DNA from 3 places in the Streptomyces sp. NPDC005533 genome. Region 3 is predicted to be linked to each of the others. Evidence: predicted binding sites of a transcription regulator. Region 3 holds the regulator's gene; each other region holds the start of a gene.
What was found. Region 3 encodes HrcA, which represses chaperone genes, less so after heat shock. Its sites were predicted from a motif close to TTNGCACTCNGNNNNNCNGAGTGCNAA; they were not measured.

Region 1: the regulator HrcA is predicted to act here: its motif matches at 3,288-3,314, upstream of groL (chaperonin GroEL).
Region 2: the regulator HrcA is predicted to act here: its motif matches at 3,823-3,849, upstream of groES (co-chaperone GroES).

Annotation. Positions count from the first base shown of each region.
Region 1 covers NZ_JBIAJH010000019.1:105,549-111,358, forward strand. Annotated here, with positions in the region: gene ACFYP3_RS20655 (glucosyl-3-phosphoglycerate synthase) at 1-547, opposite strand, end outside; SAM riboswitch class I at 732-888, shown strand; gene thrC (threonine synthase) at 906-2,180, shown strand; gene ACFYP3_RS20665 (MoaD/ThiS family protein) at 2,218-2,496, shown strand; gene ACFYP3_RS20670 (cold-shock protein) at 2,911-3,117, shown strand; gene groL (chaperonin GroEL) at 3,445-5,067, shown strand; gene ACFYP3_RS20680 (hypothetical protein) at 5,314-5,810, shown strand, end outside.
Region 2 covers NZ_JBIAJH010000011.1:125,841-131,650, forward strand. Annotated here, with positions in the region: gene ACFYP3_RS13870 (SDR family NAD(P)-dependent oxidoreductase) at 1-734, shown strand, start outside; gene ACFYP3_RS13875 (ester cyclase) at 846-1,556, shown strand; gene groL (chaperonin GroEL) at 1,630-3,258, opposite strand; gene groES (co-chaperone GroES) at 3,371-3,679, opposite strand; gene ACFYP3_RS13890 (response regulator transcription factor) at 4,903-5,583, shown strand; gene ACFYP3_RS13895 (sensor histidine kinase) at 5,576-5,810, shown strand, end outside.
Region 3 covers NZ_JBIAJH010000030.1:73,869-79,678, reverse strand. Annotated here, with positions in the region: gene hemW (radical SAM family heme chaperone HemW) at 1-130, shown strand, start outside; gene ACFYP3_RS26670 (DUF3097 domain-containing protein) at 196-999, opposite strand; gene ACFYP3_RS26665 (MBL fold metallo-hydrolase) at 1,028-1,753, opposite strand; gene hrcA (heat-inducible transcriptional repressor HrcA) at 1,902-2,918, shown strand; gene dnaJ (molecular chaperone DnaJ) at 2,919-4,055, shown strand; gene ACFYP3_RS26650 (nitronate monooxygenase) at 4,212-5,303, shown strand; gene ACFYP3_RS26645 (16S rRNA (uracil(1498)-N(3))-methyltransferase) at 5,300-5,810, shown strand, end outside.

The DNA.
Region 1 (5,810 bases), on a different contig from region 3:
GGAGGGGGCGGGCCACCAGTTCCGTGACCCGGCCGCCCTGGCCGGGGGCGTCACCGAGCGGGCGGTCGTACATGGCCTTGACGAACTGCACGTCCGGCTCGGTCAGCAGCGGTCCCACGATCCCCGAGACGAAGGCGGAGGAGAAGTCCCGCAGGTCGGCGTCGACGAAGCAGACGATGTCCCCGTCGGTGGCCAGCAGGGAACGCCACAGCACCTCGCCCTTGCCGGGCAGCGCCGGGAGCCTCGGCAGGATCTCGTCGCGGTGCACCACCCGGGCGCCGGCCTTCGCCGCGACCTGCGCCGTACGGTCGGTCGAGCCCGAGTCGACGACGACCAGCTCGTCCACCAGGGGGAACGGCAGTCCCTCGATCAGCTCGCGCCGGATGACCTCGACGATCGCGCCGACCGTCGCCTCCTCGTCCAGTGCGGGCAGCACCACGCTGACCGTGGTCCCGGCCGCCCGTTTCCGGTCGAGCAGCTGGTCGAGCGGTCGGTCGGCGGCTGACCAGGAGCGGTCTGCCAGCCAGCGCTCCACCTCTTCCAGCACCCTCAGCACTCCCTGCGTGTCGGCGTTATCGGCCGTTTTGTGATCCATCTCGCGGTTCGGACGGCTGTCTCAACCGCCCGGCCCTTCGGTTACAGTCTTGAACAACGCGAAGGACCACCGCATGCCGGGGGTCCCGCGTACAAACGCACCGGCGCGCCACAGAGCGCGTGTGCCGGTGCCATACCGCTCATCCAGAGGGGCAGAGGGACACGGCCCGTTGAAGCCCCGGCAACCCTCCAGTCGGTTCTCGCGATCGCACGTCAGCGACGTCAGCGAGGTCCCCGGCTAGGGAAGGTGCCAATTCCGTCTCATGGCGAAGTGCGCCATGGGGAAGATGAGGAGAAAGGGCCTCGCCATCATGGCTGCACAGACTGTCGCCACCTCTGTCGATCTCGGACCTGCCAACGGGCTTTCCTGTCGCGAGTGCGGTACCCGCTTCGAGCTCGGCCCCATCTTCGCGTGCGCCGAGTGCTTCGGACCTCTGGAAGTCGCCTACGACCTCCCGACCGGTGACCCGGAAGCCCTGCGCGCCGCGATCGAGGCCGGCCCCACCAACATCTGGCGGTACGCGCCGCTGCTGCCCGTCCCCGCGGACGTGGCCGCCAAGCCGAGCCTGAACCCGGGCTTCACCAAGCTCGTGGACGCCGCCAACCTGGCCAAGGAGCTCGGGGTCACCGGCAAGCTCTACGTCAAGGACGACTCCGGCAACCCGACGCACTCCTTCAAGGACCGCGTCGTGGCCATCGCCGTCGAGGCCGCCCGCGCCTTCGGCTTCACCACTCTCTCCTGCTCCTCCACCGGCAACCTGGCCGGCGCCGTCGGCGCCGCGGCCGCCCGGGCCGGCTTCCGCTCGTGCGTGTTCATCCCGCACGACCTGGAGCAGGGCAAGGTCGTCATGGCCGGTGTGTACGGCGGTGACCTGGTCGGCATCGAGGGCAACTACGACGACGTCAACCGCTTCTGCTCCGAGCTCATCGGCGACCCGCTGGGTGAGGGCTGGGGCTTCGTCAACGTCAACCTGCGCCCGTACTACGGCGAGGGCTCCAAGACCCTCGCCTACGAGATCTGCGAGCAGCTCGGCTGGCAGCTGCCCGACCAGCTCGTGATCCCGATCGCGTCCGGCTCGCAGCTGACGAAGATCGACAAGGGTCTGCAGGAGCTGATCAAGCTCGGTCTCGTCGAGGACAAGCCGTACAAGATCTTCGGCGCCCAGGCCGAGGGGTGCTCCCCGGTGTCGACCGCCTTCAAGGCCGGTCACGACGTGGTCCGCCCGCAGAAGCCGAACACCATCGCCAAGTCGCTCGCGATCGGCAACCCGGCGGACGGCCCGTACGTCCTGGACATCGCGCGGCGCACCGGTGGTTACGTCGAGGACGTGAACGACGAGCAGGTCGTCGAGGCCATCAGGATCCTCGCGCAGACCGAGGGCATCTTCGCCGAGACCGCGGGCGGCGTGACCGTCGGCGTGACGAAGAAGCTCATCGAGAACGGGCAGCTCGACCCGACGCTGACCACCGTCGTCCTCAACACCGGCGACGGCCTGAAGACCCTGGAGGCGGTGGCCGCGGAGAGCGGGCAGACCGCCACCATCCGCCCGAGCCTGGACGCGTTCCGCGCCGCCGGCCTGGCCTGACCACACCCTCCTGCTCAACCGGAAAGGCAGTAGCGCCATGAGCGTCAACGTCCGCATCCCCACCATCCTGCGCACCTACACCGGCGGTCAGGCCGAGGTGCCCGCCGAGGGCGCGACCCTCGCCCAGGTCATCCAGTCCCTGGAGGCGAGCCACCCGGGCATCGCCGCGCGCGTCCTGGACGACCAGGGCAAGCTGCGCCGTTTCGTGAACGTCTACGTCAACGACGACGACGTGCGCTTCGAGGGTGGGCTGGAGGCGAAGACGCCGGACGGCGCCGGCGTCTCGATCATTCCGGCCGTCGCGGGCGGCTGCTGATCCGCACGGCCCCTTTGTCACCCGACTGGTGACACGCGCAAACCGAAATTGCCCCCTCCGCTAAAAGCGGAGGGGGCAATTCTGCTTGATTGGGCGCGGTAGAGTTGGGGAAGTCCCCTCCGCCGGACTTGCCCGCCGCATATGAACGGGTCGCGTGAGGGTCGACATCGGGTCAATGTGCAAGCGCGGTATGGGGCTTTGGCGAGATATGTCAGGCCCGAGTTGCCCGGGAGTATGGCAAATTTTCACTCTATTTCAATGTTTCCCGGTGTCCAGAATTCTCGTCGGATTGACCTGTTGCAGACAGCACTCGCGCAGATACATTCAGCCTCGGTCGACGCGTTCCGACGCAAGTTCTGACCCGGGAACGCGAAGTGCGTTCCCGCGCAAGGGCCAGTAATAGGGGAGTTAGGCATGGCTCAGGGCACCGTCAAGTGGTTCAACGCGGAGAAGGGCTACGGCTTCATCGCGGTCGACGGTGGTGCGGATGTGTTCGTCCACTACAGCGCCATCCAGATGGACGGGTACCGCACCCTTGAAGAGGGTCAGCGGGTCGAGTTCGAGATCTCGCAGGGCCAGAAGGGTCCGCAGGCGGACATGGTCAAGCTCGCGCTCGGCTAGTCCCGGAGCATCGACCACCGACGCTCGGTCTTCCGTCGAAGACCCGGAAGACCCACGAGGGGCCCACATCCTGGACACGGGATGTGGGCCCCTCGCGTGTGTGCCCGGTAGTGGCGGGGTGTTCCCCCGAGCCGCTTGCACTCGGAGGGGTCGAGTGCTAATCATTGGCGTTAGCACTCTCCCGGTGAGAGTGCTACTGAACGAGGACCGGGTCGGTGAGGCCCGCAGGGTCCGGTGGGAAGGAACCGCCGGGCACGCAGGCCGTCCGTCGCGGGCGCGGGCGCGGTCCTGGGAGCAATCCACCGCTGTCCGGGAGGACCACTTCAGATGGCCAAGATCATTGCGTTCGACGAGGAGGCCCGCCGCGGCCTCGAGCGTGGGATGAACCAGCTCGCCGACGCCGTCAAGGTCACCCTTGGCCCCAAGGGTCGCAACGTCGTCCTTGAGAAGAAGTGGGGCGCCCCCACGATCACCAACGATGGTGTCTCCATCGCCAAGGAGATCGAGCTCGAGGACCCGTACGAGAAGATCGGCGCCGAGCTGGTCAAGGAAGTCGCCAAGAAGACGGACGACGTCGCGGGCGACGGTACGACCACCGCCACCGTGCTGGCCCAGGCGCTCGTCCGCGAGGGCCTGCGCAATGTCGCCGCCGGCGCCAACCCGATGGCCCTCAAGCGTGGTATCGAGAAGGCCGTCGAGGCCGTCTCCGCCGCCCTGCTCGCCCAGGCCAAGGACGTCGAGACCAAGGAGCAGATCGCTTCGACGGCCTCCATCTCCGCCGCCGACACCCAGATCGGCGAGCTCATCGCCGAGGCCATGGACAAGGTCGGCAAGGAAGGCGTCATCACCGTCGAGGAGTCGCAGACCTTCGGTCTGGAGCTCGAGCTCACCGAGGGCATGCGCTTCGACAAGGGCTACATCTCGGCGTACTTCGCCACCGACATGGAGCGTATGGAGGCGTCCCTCGACGACCCGTACATCCTGATCGTCAACTCCAAGATCGGCTCGGTCAAGGACCTGCTGCCGCTCCTGGAGAAGGTCATGCAGTCCGGCAAGCCGCTGCTGATCATCGCCGAGGACGTCGAGGGCGAGGCCCTCTCCACCCTCGTCGTCAACAAGATCCGCGGCACCTTCAAGTCCGTCGCCGTCAAGGCCCCGGGCTTCGGCGACCGCCGCAAGGCCATGCTCGGTGACATCGCCATCCTCACGGGCGGCACGGTCATCTCCGAGGAGGTCGGCCTCAAGCTGGAGAACGCCGGTCTCGACCTGCTCGGCCGCGCCCGCAAGGTCGTCATCACCAAGGACGAGACCACCATCGTCGACGGTGCCGGTGACAGCGACCAGGTCGCCGGTCGCGTGAACCAGATCCGCGCCGAGATCGAGAACTCCGACTCGGACTACGACCGCGAGAAGCTCCAGGAGCGCCTCGCGAAGCTGGCCGGCGGCGTGGCCGTCATCAAGGCCGGTGCCGCGACCGAGGTCGAGCTCAAGGAGCGCAAGCACCGCATCGAGGACGCCGTTCGCAACGCGAAGGCGGCCGTCGAGGAGGGCATCGTCGCCGGTGGTGGCGTGGCCCTGCTCCAGGCCTCCGCGGTCTTCGAGAAGCTGGAGCTCGAGGGTGACGAGGCGACCGGCGCCAACGCCGTGAAGCTCGCCCTGGAGGCCCCGCTGAAGCAGATCGCCGTCAACGGTGGTCTCGAGGGTGGCGTCGTCGTCGAGAAGGTGCGCAACCTTCCGATCGGTCACGGCCTGAACGCCGCGACCGGCGAGTACGTCGACATGATCGCCGAGGGCATCATCGACCCGGCGAAGGTCACGCGCTCCGCGCTGCAGAACGCCGCGTCCATCGCCGCGCTGTTCCTGACCACCGAGGCCGTCATCGCCGACAAGCCCGAGAAGGCCGGCGCCGGCGCCCCGGGCGGCATGCCGGGCGGTGACATGGACTTCTGATCGACCCCCGGGCTCCGGCCCGAAGGTTGATCGGCTGTTCTCGAACGAGGGCGGCACCCCCAGGGGGTGCCGCCCTCGGGCGTTCCCGGCCGGCGCGGTGAGCTGCCGCCGAGCGGGGGTAAAACCGCTGGCCGGGGTCGGTGGGGGCGTGGCACGGTTCGGCCATGGGCCACTGCGTCGCGTATCCCGTCCACCGCACCACCGATCCCGCCGAGGCGTACGCCACGGCGCGGGGCTGCTGACGCGATGGGAAGTTCGCACGCCTACCCCGTGTTCCGGACCGACGACCTCGCCGAGGCCCACCGGCGGGCCCGACTGCTGTGCGCGCGGATGAAGCCGCTCGACGCGGAGATGTGGCTGTGCGCGCGGGCGCACACCGTCGAGGAGGCCCGGGGGCTGGCTCGGCTGCTGCCGACGGGCTTCTTCGAGCCGTCGTACGACTGGGACCGGGACCGGGACGTCTGGTTCGCGGGCGCCGAACTGCCCGGCGACGACCGGGAACTCGCGGCCGAACTGCCGCTGACCGTCGACGCGTACGCGGCCCCGGGCCCCGTCGAACAGGGCTTCCTGCGCGCGCTGGGCCGCGGAGCGGCCACGCTGCTCTGGTACGGGGACTGGCCGTGCGTCCCCGAGATCCCGTCCGCGTCGCCGCACACGACGAACCAGCGGGTGGAACTCGACGTCAACGAGGGGCATCCCGACGGCCGGCACACGGTCTACGTGCACTTCGCGTACGCCGACGA
Region 2 (5,810 bases), on a different contig from region 3:
GCGCCGCTTTCGCCCGGCGGCTCGCCGCCCAGGGGCACAACCTGGTGCTGGTGGCGCGCGACACCAAGCGGCTCGGCCAGCAGGCCACCGAGCTGCACGACCGGCACGGCATCGAGGCCGAGGTACTGGCCGCCGACCTCTCCACCGAGGAGGGCATCGCGGCGGTGGAGCAGCGCCTCGACGACCGGACGCACCCGGTGGACCTGCTGGTCAACAACGCCGGTTTCGGCAACAAGGGCCGCTACCTCGAGGTCTCCATGGCCGACGAGCTGACCATGCTGAAGGTGCACATCGAGGCGGTGCTGCGGCTGACTTCGGCGGCCACCGGGTCGATGCGCTCGCGCGGCCGCGGCGGCGTGATCAACGTGGCCTCGGTCGCGGCCTTCGTGCCGCGCGGCACGTACGGGGCGAGCAAGGCCTGGGTCGTGCAGTTCACCCAGGGCGCGGCGCGGGACCTGGCGGGTTCCGGGGTACGGCTGATGGCGCTGTGCCCCGGCTTCGTGCGCACGGAGTTCCACCAGCGCGCCGGCATGGGGACGGACAACATCCCGGGCTGGATGTGGCTGGACGCCGACAAGCTGGTGGCGGCGGCCCTGGCGGATCTGGCGCGCGGCAGGACGGTGTCGATCCCGGACCCGCGGTACAAGGCGCTGATGGGCGTGGTGAAGCTGACGCCGCGCGGGCTGCTGGGCGGGATGTCCTCGCGTACGGGCCGCAAGTACGGGCCCCAGTAGCGGTCGTGGCCCGTGGGTGAGCGCGACCCGTCGGTAGGCCGCCACCGGACCGCCAAACGGGCTAACCCTCCCTAAACTGGACGTATCCCATCTCCAGCGGGAGGCGACGCGATGACATTCGTACAGGTGATCGATTATGAGACCAGGCGGTTCGATGAGATGAACGCGCTCATCGACCGCTGGGCGGAGCAGAGCAGCGGCAGGCGCACCGCCACGCACACGATGATCGGCCAGGACCGCGAGGCCCGGACCCACTACGTGGACATGGTGGAGTTCGCCTCCTACGAGGAGGCCATGAAGAACTCTCAGCTCCCGGAGACGGACCGGATGTTCCAGGAGATGGTGGCCCTCTGCGAGGGAATGCCGAAGTTCATGAACCTCGACGTGGTCCGCGACGAGCACTTCAACAAGCAGCTCGCCAACCGGGTGTTCGAGGAAGCCGCCATGGAGGGCGACATGAGCGTCCTCGACGAGGGCTTCGCGACCAACTACATCAACCACGACGCCGGCAGGGAGGAATCCACCGTCATCGGCCGCGACGCCATGCGGTCGGACATGGAGGCGTGGCGCGCCGCCTTCGACATGACCTTCGAGCCGGTGGCCCAGCTGGCCGAGGGCGACATGGTCACGACCGTGTGGAACTGGCGCGGCACCCACAAGGGCACCTTCATGGGGATCGCCCCGACCGGGAAGACGTACGAGATGTCCGGAAGCACCACCTTCCGGTGCCTGGACGGAGAGATCGCCGAGGGCTGGTGGCATTACAACCCCGGAGTGCTGCAGCGCCAGATGGGCGGCTCCGGAGCGCCCTACGGATCCTGAGGACCCGGGCCGGAGCACGGGGAAGGCCCCGTTCCGCGACTGCGGAACGGGGCCTTGCCTGCGTGGTGCGCGATCAGTGGCTGTGGCCGTGACCGTGGCCGTGACCGGCGTCGCCCTCGTCCTCCGCCGGCTTCTCGACGACCAGGGTCTCGGTCGTGAGCAGCAGGGAGGCGATGGAGGCGGCGTTCTCCAGCGCGGAACGGGTGACCTTCACCGGGTCGATGACGCCGGCCTTGACCAGGTCGCCGTACTCGCCGGTGGCGGCGTTGAAGCCCTGGCCCTTGTCGAGCTCGGCGACCTTCGAGGTGATGACGTAACCCTCGAGGCCGGCGTTCTCGGCGATCCAGCGCAGCGGCTCGACGGCGGCGCGGCGCACGACCGCGACACCGGTGGCCTCGTCGCCCGACAGGCCGAGGTTGCCCTCCAGGACCTTCACGGCGTGGACGAGCGCGGAGCCACCGCCGGAGACGATGCCCTCCTCGACCGCGGCGCGGGTCGCCGAGATGGCGTCCTCGAGGCGGTGCTTCTTCTCCTTGAGCTCCACCTCGGTGGCGGCGCCGACCTTGATGACGCAGACGCCGCCGGCGAGCTTCGCCAGGCGCTCCTGCAGCTTCTCGCGGTCCCAGTCCGAGTCGGTGGACTCGATCTCGGCCTTGATCTGGTTGACGCGGGCGGCGACCTCCTCGGAGCTGCCACCACCGTCGACGATGGTGGTGTCGTCCTTGGAGATGGTCACGCGGCGCGCGGAGCCCAGTACGTCCAGACCGGCCTGGTCGAGCTTGAGGCCGACCTCCTCGGCGATGACGGTGGCACCGGTGAGGGTGGCCATGTCCTGGAGCATCGCCTTGCGACGGTCACCGAAGCCGGGGGCCTTGACGGCGACCGCGTTGAAGGTGCCGCGGATCTTGTTGACGACGAGGGTGGAGAGCGCCTCGCCCTCGACGTCCTCGGCGATGATCAGCAGCGGGCGGGAGCCGCCGGCCTGGATGACCTTCTCCAGCAGGGGCAGGAGGTCCTGGATCGAGGAGATCTTGCCCTGGTTGATCAGGATGTACGGGTCGTCGAGGACGGCCTCCATACGCTCCTGGTCGGAGACCATGTACGGGGAGAGGTAGCCCTTGTCGAAGGCCATGCCCTCGGTGAACTCCAGCTCCAGGCCGAAGGTGTTGGACTCCTCGACGGTGATGACACCGTCCTTGCCGACCTTGTCCATCGCCTCGGCGATGAGCTCGCCGACCTGCTGGTCCTGCGCGGAGAGCGCGGCCACGGCGGCGATGTCGGACTTGTCCTCGATCGGGCGGGCGGTCGCGAGGAGCTCCTCGGAGACGGCCTTGACCGCGGCGTCGATGCCCTTCTTCAGGGCGGCCGGGGACGCACCCGCGGCGACGTTGCGCAGACCCTCGCGGACCAGCGCCTGGGCCAGCACGGTGGCGGTGGTGGTGCCGTCACCCGCGATGTCGTTGGTCTTGGTCGCCACCTCCTTCACGAGCTGCGCGCCCAGGTTCTCGTACGGGTCGTCCAGCTCGACCTCGCGGGCGATGGTGACACCGTCGTTGGTGATGGTGGGGGCGCCGAACTTCTTGTCGATGACGACGTTGCGGCCCTTGGGGCCGATCGTCACCTTGACCGTGTCGGCAAGCTTGTTGACGCCGCGCTCGAGGGCGCGACGGGCGTCCTCGTCGAACTTCAGGATCTTCGCCATGGGAGCGGTTCAGCCCTCTCGAAAACTCGGGTTTAACGAGCTGCGCCCCTCGCCGCCCGGCAATCAGCGGGGTGACCAGGGGCGCAGCTCAAAGCAGTACTGATGAAGAGAATTACTTCTCGACGATCGCGAGCACGTCGCGAGCCGAGAGGACGAGGTACTCCTCGCCGCTGTACTTCACTTCGGTGCCGCCGTACTTGCTGTAGAGCACGATGTCGCCGACGGTGACGTCCAGCGGGAGACGCTGGCCGTCCTCGAAGCGACCCGGGCCCACCGCGAGGACGACGCCCTCCTGGGGCTTCTCCTTCGCGGTGTCCGGGATGACCAGGCCGGAGGCCGTGGTCTGCTCGGCGTCGAGCGGCTGGACCACAATGCGGTCCTCAAGCGGCTTGATGGCAACCTTGGAGCTGGCGGTCGTCACGATCCGACCTCCCCCTTCGGAGATCCGGGGTTAACTGTCTGAGGTGGCGACCAGGTCGATCCGTCGTCGCGGGTGCCGGACCTGCCTGTCGCTGTGTTGGCACTCACCAGGGGCGAGTGCCAGGTGCGAGACTATTCCGGCGATTAGCACTCGGTCAAGCGGAGTGCCAATTCTGGCCGCCGGGGGTGTCGTTTTCCCCGCCTGGGCGGGTTGCCCTGCGGGTTGCCCTGCGGGCGGCTCGGCAGGTTTGTCGCCGGGCTGGGTCCGCAGCACGGGTTGCCCTGCGGGCGGCTCGGCAGGCGTGTCGGCGGGCTGCGTCCGTCGCGCGGGTTGCCCTGCGGGCGGCTCGGCAGACGTGTCGGCGGGCCGGCTCCATAGGCGCGAGTTGCCCCGCAGGCGGCTCGGCGGGCTTGTCGGCGGGCTGCGTCGCGCGGGTTGCCCTGCGGGCGGCAGGGCGAGGTTTCCGGCGGGGGTCGGCCGGAGCGCGGTTGCCCTGCGGGCGGCGCGGCAGGCTGGGCCCCTGGCGCGGGTTGCCCTGCGGGCAGCTCGGAAGACTTCCGGCGGGCTGGGTCCGTGGCGCGGGTTGCCCTGCGGGCGGCAGGGCGGGGTTTCCGGCGGGTTTGTCGGTGGGGGTCGGTCCGTGGCGCCGCGCCGGGATGTCTCCTCGGCTCGCGCCTGCGGGCATGTCACGGCCGCTGAGGGCGGTTGCACGCTCGTCCTGCGGGGACACCCCGACACGTCCCCACTCCCCTCCGGCTCCCGAAGCCCGGGCGTGGGGCGGGGACACGCAGGAGGGTCCCCGCAGGACGAGCGCGCAACCCAGGCCGCACAACCGGACCACTGCCGCAGGCGCGAGCCGAGGAGATCCTCGTGCGGGGCACCGACCCACCCCACCACCCGGTTGGGGCGCGGGCCGCGCCAAATCCAGCCCCGCCGGCGATTGAGGCGCGGGGCCCGGGGCGGAGCCCCGATCTTTGAGCCGCCTGCCAGGCCGAGCCGCACCCACCCAGCCCCGCCGCACCCACCCAGCCCCGCCGGCGAGGCACGCGGCGGAGCCCCGATCTTTGAGCCGCACCGCTCCGGGCCGAGCCGCACCCAACCAGAGCCGCCGGCGAGGCCCGGGCGAGCCGCCCGCCGGGCCGAGCCGTCACCCCGCCGAGCCGCCCGCAGGGCAACCCGTACCCCCACCCGGGAGGGAAAGGGCGATATGTGACGCTTGCTCCGTGCACATCCTCGTAGTCGAAGACGAAGAAGGCCTCGCCGAGTCCCTGCGGCGCGGCCTGTCCGCCGACGGCCACCTCGTCGAGGTCGCGCACGACGGCCACCGCGGCCTGGACCTCGCCCTCGCCGGCGGCCCGTACGACGTCGTCCTGCTCGACCTCATGCTCCCCTGCCTCAGCGGCTACGAGATCTGCGCCCGCCTGCGCGCCCACGGCGACACCACCCCGGTCCTGATGCTCACCGCCCGGGACGGCGAGTACGACGAGGCCGAGGGCCTGGACTGCGGCGCGGACGACTACCTCACCAAGCCGTTCTCCTTCGTCGTCCTGGCCGCCCGGATCCGGGCGCTCGCCCGCCGCGCCGGCGCCCCCGACCGCAGCCTCCTCCAGGCCGGCGACCTCGTCCTGGACCCGCAGGGCCGCCGCTGCCGCCGCGGCGGCCGGGACATCGAGCTCACCGCCCGCGAACTCGGCGTGCTCGCCTGCCTGATGGAGCAGCCCGGCCGGGCCGTCGCCAAGCAGGACATCCTCGACGAGGTCTGGGACGCCCCGCACGGCATCGACCCGAACATCGTCGAGGTGTACGTCTCCTCGCTGCGCAAGAAGATCGACGCCCCCTTCGGCCGCCGCTCGATCCTCACCGTCCACGGGACCGGCTACCGGATGGCCCCCGACGGTGGCTAGGGCCACCGTCCGCGCCCGCACCGCCGCGGCCGCCGCCCTCGCGATGGCCGCCGTCCTCGCCGCCGGCGGGCTGTGGCTGCACGCCCTGCTGCGCGCCAACCTCCTCGACAACACCACCGGCCGCACCGAGCTCGCCGCCCGCAAGGTCGCCGCCCAGCTCGACAGCCGGACCCTGCCGCCCGGCGGACGGCTGCCCGCGCCCGAGAGCGGGGTGGACCTGGTCCTCG
Region 3 (5,810 bases):
GCTCGCCGCCTCCCGCAAGGCCCTCGCGGACGGGCTGCTGGACCCCGCGCCGTACCAGGCCGGGCGGGCCGTCCTGACCCTGCGCGGCCGGCTGCTGGCCGACGCGGTGGTCCGCGACCTGGTGGACTGATCCCCCGGGGGTGAACCGCCGCGACCCTTCCGCGCCACGGGCGTGCGGCTCAGCAGGCGGTTCGCTCAGACCGGCGCCGTGACGAAGTCGATCAGCTCCTCCACGCGGCCCAGGAGCGTCGGCTCCAGGTCCTTGTAGGACGTCACCCGCGACAGGACGTGCTGCCACGCGGCGCCCGTGTTCTGCGGCCAGCCCAGGGCCCGGCACACGCCCGTCTTCCAGTCCTGGCCGCGCGGGACCACCGGCCACGCCGCGATGCCCAGGGCGGACGGCTTCACCGCCTGCCAGACGTCGACGTACGGGTGGCCCACGACCAGGACGTCCGGCGAGGTCACCGAGGCCGCGATGCGGGACTCCTTCGAGCCGGGCACCAGGTGGTCCACCAGGACGCCCAGGCGGGCGTCCGGGCCCGGGGCGAAGTCGGCGACGACGGCCCGCAGGTCGTCGACGCCCTCCAGGTACTCCACCACCACGCCCTCGATGCGGAGGTCGTCGCCCCAGACCTTCTCGACCAGCTCCGCGTCGTGGCGGCCCTCCACGTAGATGCGCCCGGCCCGCGCCACCCGTGCCCGGGCCCCCGGGACCGCGATCGAGCCCGAGGCCGTACGGGAGGGCGCCGACGGGCCGCGGGGCGGGCGGACCAGGGTGACGACCGCACCCTCCAACAGGAAGCCCCGCGCCTCCAGCGGGAACACCCGCCGCTTGCCGAAGCGGTCCTCCAGCGTCACCGTGCCCGCCTCGCAGGCCACCACCGCGCCGCAGAAGTCCGTACCCGCCACCTCGACCACCAGATCGGGCTCGGCCGCCACCTCGGGCACCGCCTTGGGGCGCTTCCACTGCGGGGTCAGGTCGGGGGAGTACTCGCGCATCCGGCCGACAGTAGGAGAGACGCCCGCGTCATGTCCCCGACACGCCGAAACGGGCTGCCAGTGTGGCGCGTTGCGCACGGACGAAGTCGGCCGTGACCACCGCTCCGTGACCCGGCACGTACAGTGCGTCGTCCCCGCCGAGGGCCAGCAGCCGGTCCAGGGCGGCCGGCCACTGCCGGGGCGTCGCGTCCGGGCCCGCCAAGGGCTCACCCGACTCCTCGACCAGGTCCCCGCAGAACACCGTCTCGCGCTCGCCCGGCACGAAGACGGCCAGGTCGTGCCGGGTGTGCCCGGGCCCCACATTGGCCAGCAGCACCTGCAGCCCGCCCAGTTCCAGCGTCCACTCCCCGGACACCAGGTGCTTCGGCACCACCAGCAGGTCCGCCGCCTCGGCCGCCTCCGCCTCCGCCAGGCCGTGGCGCACCGCGTCCCCGCGCAGCTCCTCACGGCCCGTCGAGAGCAGCGCGTCCAGCCCGACCGCACCGAAGACCTCGGCCCCGGAGAAGGCGGCACCGCCCAGCACGTGATCGAAATGGCCGTGCGTGAATGCGATATGGGTCACGCGCCGACCCGTCAGGCGCTCCGCCTCCGCCCGCACCTGCGCGCCCTCCCGGAGACAGGAACCGGGGTCGATCAGGAGGACCGACTCCTTGCCCACCACCAGTCCCACGGTGCAGTCCCACACCGGCAGCCGCCGCCGGCCGGCCCGTCCGGTCAGCCGTTCCCAGCCTTCCTCTTCCCAACGCACGTCCATGCCGCGACGCTACCCTGGCGGGCCTCCCTTGCCAGGGTCTCACCACCCGGCCGTACACTGAGCGGGGGATCTCTGGCACTCGAACGGACAGAGTGCCAACCGACACGGCAGAACACGGCAACGGACCACAGCTGGAGGTGTGCCCGCGATGCTCAGCGAACGCAGACTCGAAGTGCTGCGCGCCATCGTCCAGGACTACGTCGGGACGGAGGAGCCGGTCGGCTCCAAGGCGCTCACCGAGCGGCACCGGCTCGGCGTCTCGCCCGCGACCGTGCGCAACGACATGGCCGTGCTGGAGGACGAGGGCTACATCGCCCAGCCCCACACCAGCGCCGGCCGGATCCCCACCGACAAGGGCTACCGGCTCTTCGTCGACAAGCTGGCGGGGGTCAAACCGCTGTCGACACCCGAGCGCCGGGCCATCCAGAACTTCCTCGACGGCGCCGTCGACCTCGACGACGTCGTCGGCCGCACGGTGCGGCTGCTCGCGCAGCTCACCCGGCAGGTCGCGGTCGTGCAGTACCCGAGCCTGACCCGGTCGACCGTCCGGCATGTGGAGCTGCTCTCGCTCGCTCCCGCGCGCCTGATGCTCGTACTGATCACGGACACCGGACGGGTCGAGCAGCGGCTCGTCGACTGCCCGGGCCCCTTCGGCGAGGCCTCGCTCGCCGACCTGCGGGCCCGGCTCAACAGCCGGGTCGTCGGACGGCGCTTCAAGGACGTGCCCCCGCTCGTCCAGGACCTCCCGGAGTCCTTCGAGGCCGAGGACCGCGGCACGGTCTCCACCGTGCTCACGACACTCCTCGAAACCCTGGTCGAGGAAGCCGAAGAGCGGCTGATGATCGGCGGCACCGCCAATCTCACCCGCTTCGGACACGATTTTCCCCTGACGATCAGGCCGGTGCTCGAGGCGCTGGAGGAGCAGGTCGTGCTCCTCAAGCTGCTCGGCGAGGCCAGCGAGTCGGGAATGGCCGTACGGATCGGGCACGAGAACGCCTACGAGGGACTGAACTCCACGTCCGTCGTCTCCGTCGGTTACGGTTCGGGCGGCGAAGCAGTCGCCAAACTCGGCGTGGTCGGACCGACCCGCATGGACTACCCCGGAACGATGGGAGCGGTACGCGCAGTGGCACGTTACGTCGGACAGATCCTGGCGGAGTCGTAAGTGGCCACGGACTACTACGCCGTTCTCGGCGTGCGCCGCGACGCATCGCAGGACGAGATCAAGAAGGCCTTCCGGCGGCTCGCCCGCGAGCTGCACCCGGACGTGAACCCCGATCCCAAGACGCAAGAGCGTTTCAAGGAGATCAACGCCGCCTACGAGGTCCTCTCGGACCCGCAGAAGAAGCAGGTCTACGACCTCGGCGGCGACCCGCTGTCCTCCTCGGGCGGCGGCGGCGCGGGCGGCTTCGGAGCCGGCGGCTTCGGCAACTTCTCCGACATCATGGACGCCTTCTTCGGGCAGAGTCAGCAGCGCGGCCCGCGCTCGCGGACCCGGCGCGGCCAGGACGCCATGATCCGCCTGGACCTGGAGCTGGACGAGGCGGCCTTCGGGACGACCAAGGACATCCAGGTCGACACGGCCGTCGTCTGCACCACCTGCTCCGGTGAGGGCGCCGCCCCCGGCACCTCCGCGCAGACGTGTGACATGTGCCGCGGCCGCGGTGAGGTCTCGCAGGTCACCCGGTCCTTCCTGGGCCAGGTCATGACCTCGCGCCCCTGCCCGCAGTGCCAGGGCTTCGGCACCGTCGTCCCGACCCCGTGCCCCGAGTGCGCGGGCGACGGCCGGGTCCGCTCCCGCCGCAGCCTCACGGTCAAGATCCCGGCCGGCGTCGAGAACGGCACCCGGATCCAGCTCGCGGGCGAGGGCGAGGTCGGCCCCGGCGGCGGCCCCGCCGGCGACCTGTACGTGGAGATCCACGAGCTGGCGCACCCGACCTTCCAGCGGCGCGGGGACGACCTGCACTGCACGGTGACGATCCCGATGACGGCGGCCGCACTGGGCACGAAGTGCCCGCTGGAGACCCTGGACGGGCTGGAGGAGATCGACATCCGGCCCGGCACCGGCTCCGGGCAGGCCATCCCGCTCCACGGGCGGGGCGTCACCCACCTGCGCGGCGGCGGGCGCGGCGACCTGATCGTCCACGTCGAGGTCACCACCCCGGGCAAGCTGGACGCCCAGCAGGAGGAGCTGCTGCGCCAGCTGGCGAAGCTGCGCGGCGAGGAGCGGCCGATGGGCCAGTTCGCGCCAGGTCAGCAGGGGCTGTTCAGCCGCCTGAAGGACGCGTTCAACGGTCGCTGAGCGGCCCGCGGACACCGCCGAGAGCCCGGCCAGGGGATTCCCCGCCGGGCTCTTCGCATGGGCCCGGCGGCGGCCCGTGACCGGGTCCGGAAGCGGACTATGCCAGGCGAATGCCGTGATTCGGCCCCCTGAGCGGGACATGGCACGATGCAGTCCATGTCCTCCGCGCCGAACGGTCTCTCTCCGTACCCGATCGTGCAGGCTCCCATGGCGGGCGGCGCCTCCTGCCCGCCGCTCGCCGCCGCCGTGTGCGAGGCGGGCGGGCTGGGCTTCCTGGCGGGCGGCTACAAGACCGCCGACGGGATGTACCAGGAGATCAAGCAGGTGCGCGCCCTGACCCGGCGCCGCTTCGGCGTCAACCTCTTCATGCCGCAGACCGGTTACGTGGACCCGGCCGCCGTGGAGGCGTACCGCGGGCAGCTGGCCGGTGAGGCGAGCTGGTACGCGATCTCGCTCGCCGACGAGGACATCATCGGCACCAGCGACGACGGCTACGACGCCAAGCTCGCCATCCTCCTCGAAGACCCGGTGCCGGTCGTCTCCTTCACCTTCGGCTGCCCCTCCTCCGCGGCCCTCGCCGCCCTGCGCAAGGCCGGTACGTACACGGTCGTCACGGCGACCTCCGTCGAGGAGGCCCGTACGGTCCAGCAGGCGGGCGCCGACGCCGTGTGCGTCCAGGGCGCGGAGGCGGGCGGCCACCAGGGCACCCACCGCGACGACCCGCAGGTCGACGGCACGGCGGCCGTCGGGCTGCTCGCCCTGGTGGCCCAGGTGCGGGAGGCCGTGGCCCTGCCGATCATCGCGGCGGGGGGTCTGATGCGGGGCTCGCAGATCGCGGCGCTGCTGGCGGCGGGCGCCGAGGCGGCGCAGTGCGGGACGGCCTTCCTGGCCTGCCCGGAGTCGGGGGCGGACCCCGCGCACAAGAAGGCGCTGACCGACCCGCTGTTCGTCCGGACCGAGCTGACCCGGGCGTTCTCCGGGCGGCCGGCGCGGGTGCTGGTGAACCGCTTCATGCGCGAACACGGCCCGTACGCCCCGGCCGCCTACCCGCAGGTCCACCACCTGACCTCGGGGCTGCGCAAGGCGGCCGCCGCGGCCGGGGACCCGCAGGGCATGGCCCTGTGGGCGGGCCAGGGCCACCGGCTGGCGCGGGCGCTGCCGGCGGCGGAGCTGGTCGAGGTACTGGCGGCCGAACTGGCCGAGGCACAGAGCACGTTGAAGACAATGCAGATGAGGAGTGCGTCATGACCGCCCCGGTGTTCGTGGTCGAAGAGGTCCCCGCGGGGCCGGAGTTCGTCCTGGACGGCCCGGAGGGCCGGCACGCGGTGTCCGTGAAACGGCTGAACCCGGGCGAGGCGCTGGTCCTGACCGACGGCCGGGGCGGCTGGGCGGAGGCGGTCGTCAAGGCGGCGGAGGGCAAGGATCGGCTCGTCGTGGCCGTGTCCTCGGCCGGAGTGGAACCGGAACCGGCCGCCCGCATCACCGTGGTCCAGGCCCTGCCCAAGGGCGACCGCGGCGAGCTGGCCGTCGAGACCATGACGGAGACCGGCGTGGACGCGATCGTGCCCTGGCAGGCCTCGCGCTGCATCACGCAGTGGCGCGGGGACCGGGGGGCCAAGTCCCTGGCCAAGTGGCGGGCCACCGCGCGCGAGGCGGGCAAGCAGTCCCGCCGGGTCCGCTTCCCGGAGGTGGCCGAGGCCATGTCCACCAAGCAGGTGGCGGCGCTGCTCGCCGAGGCCGACCTGGGCATGGTCC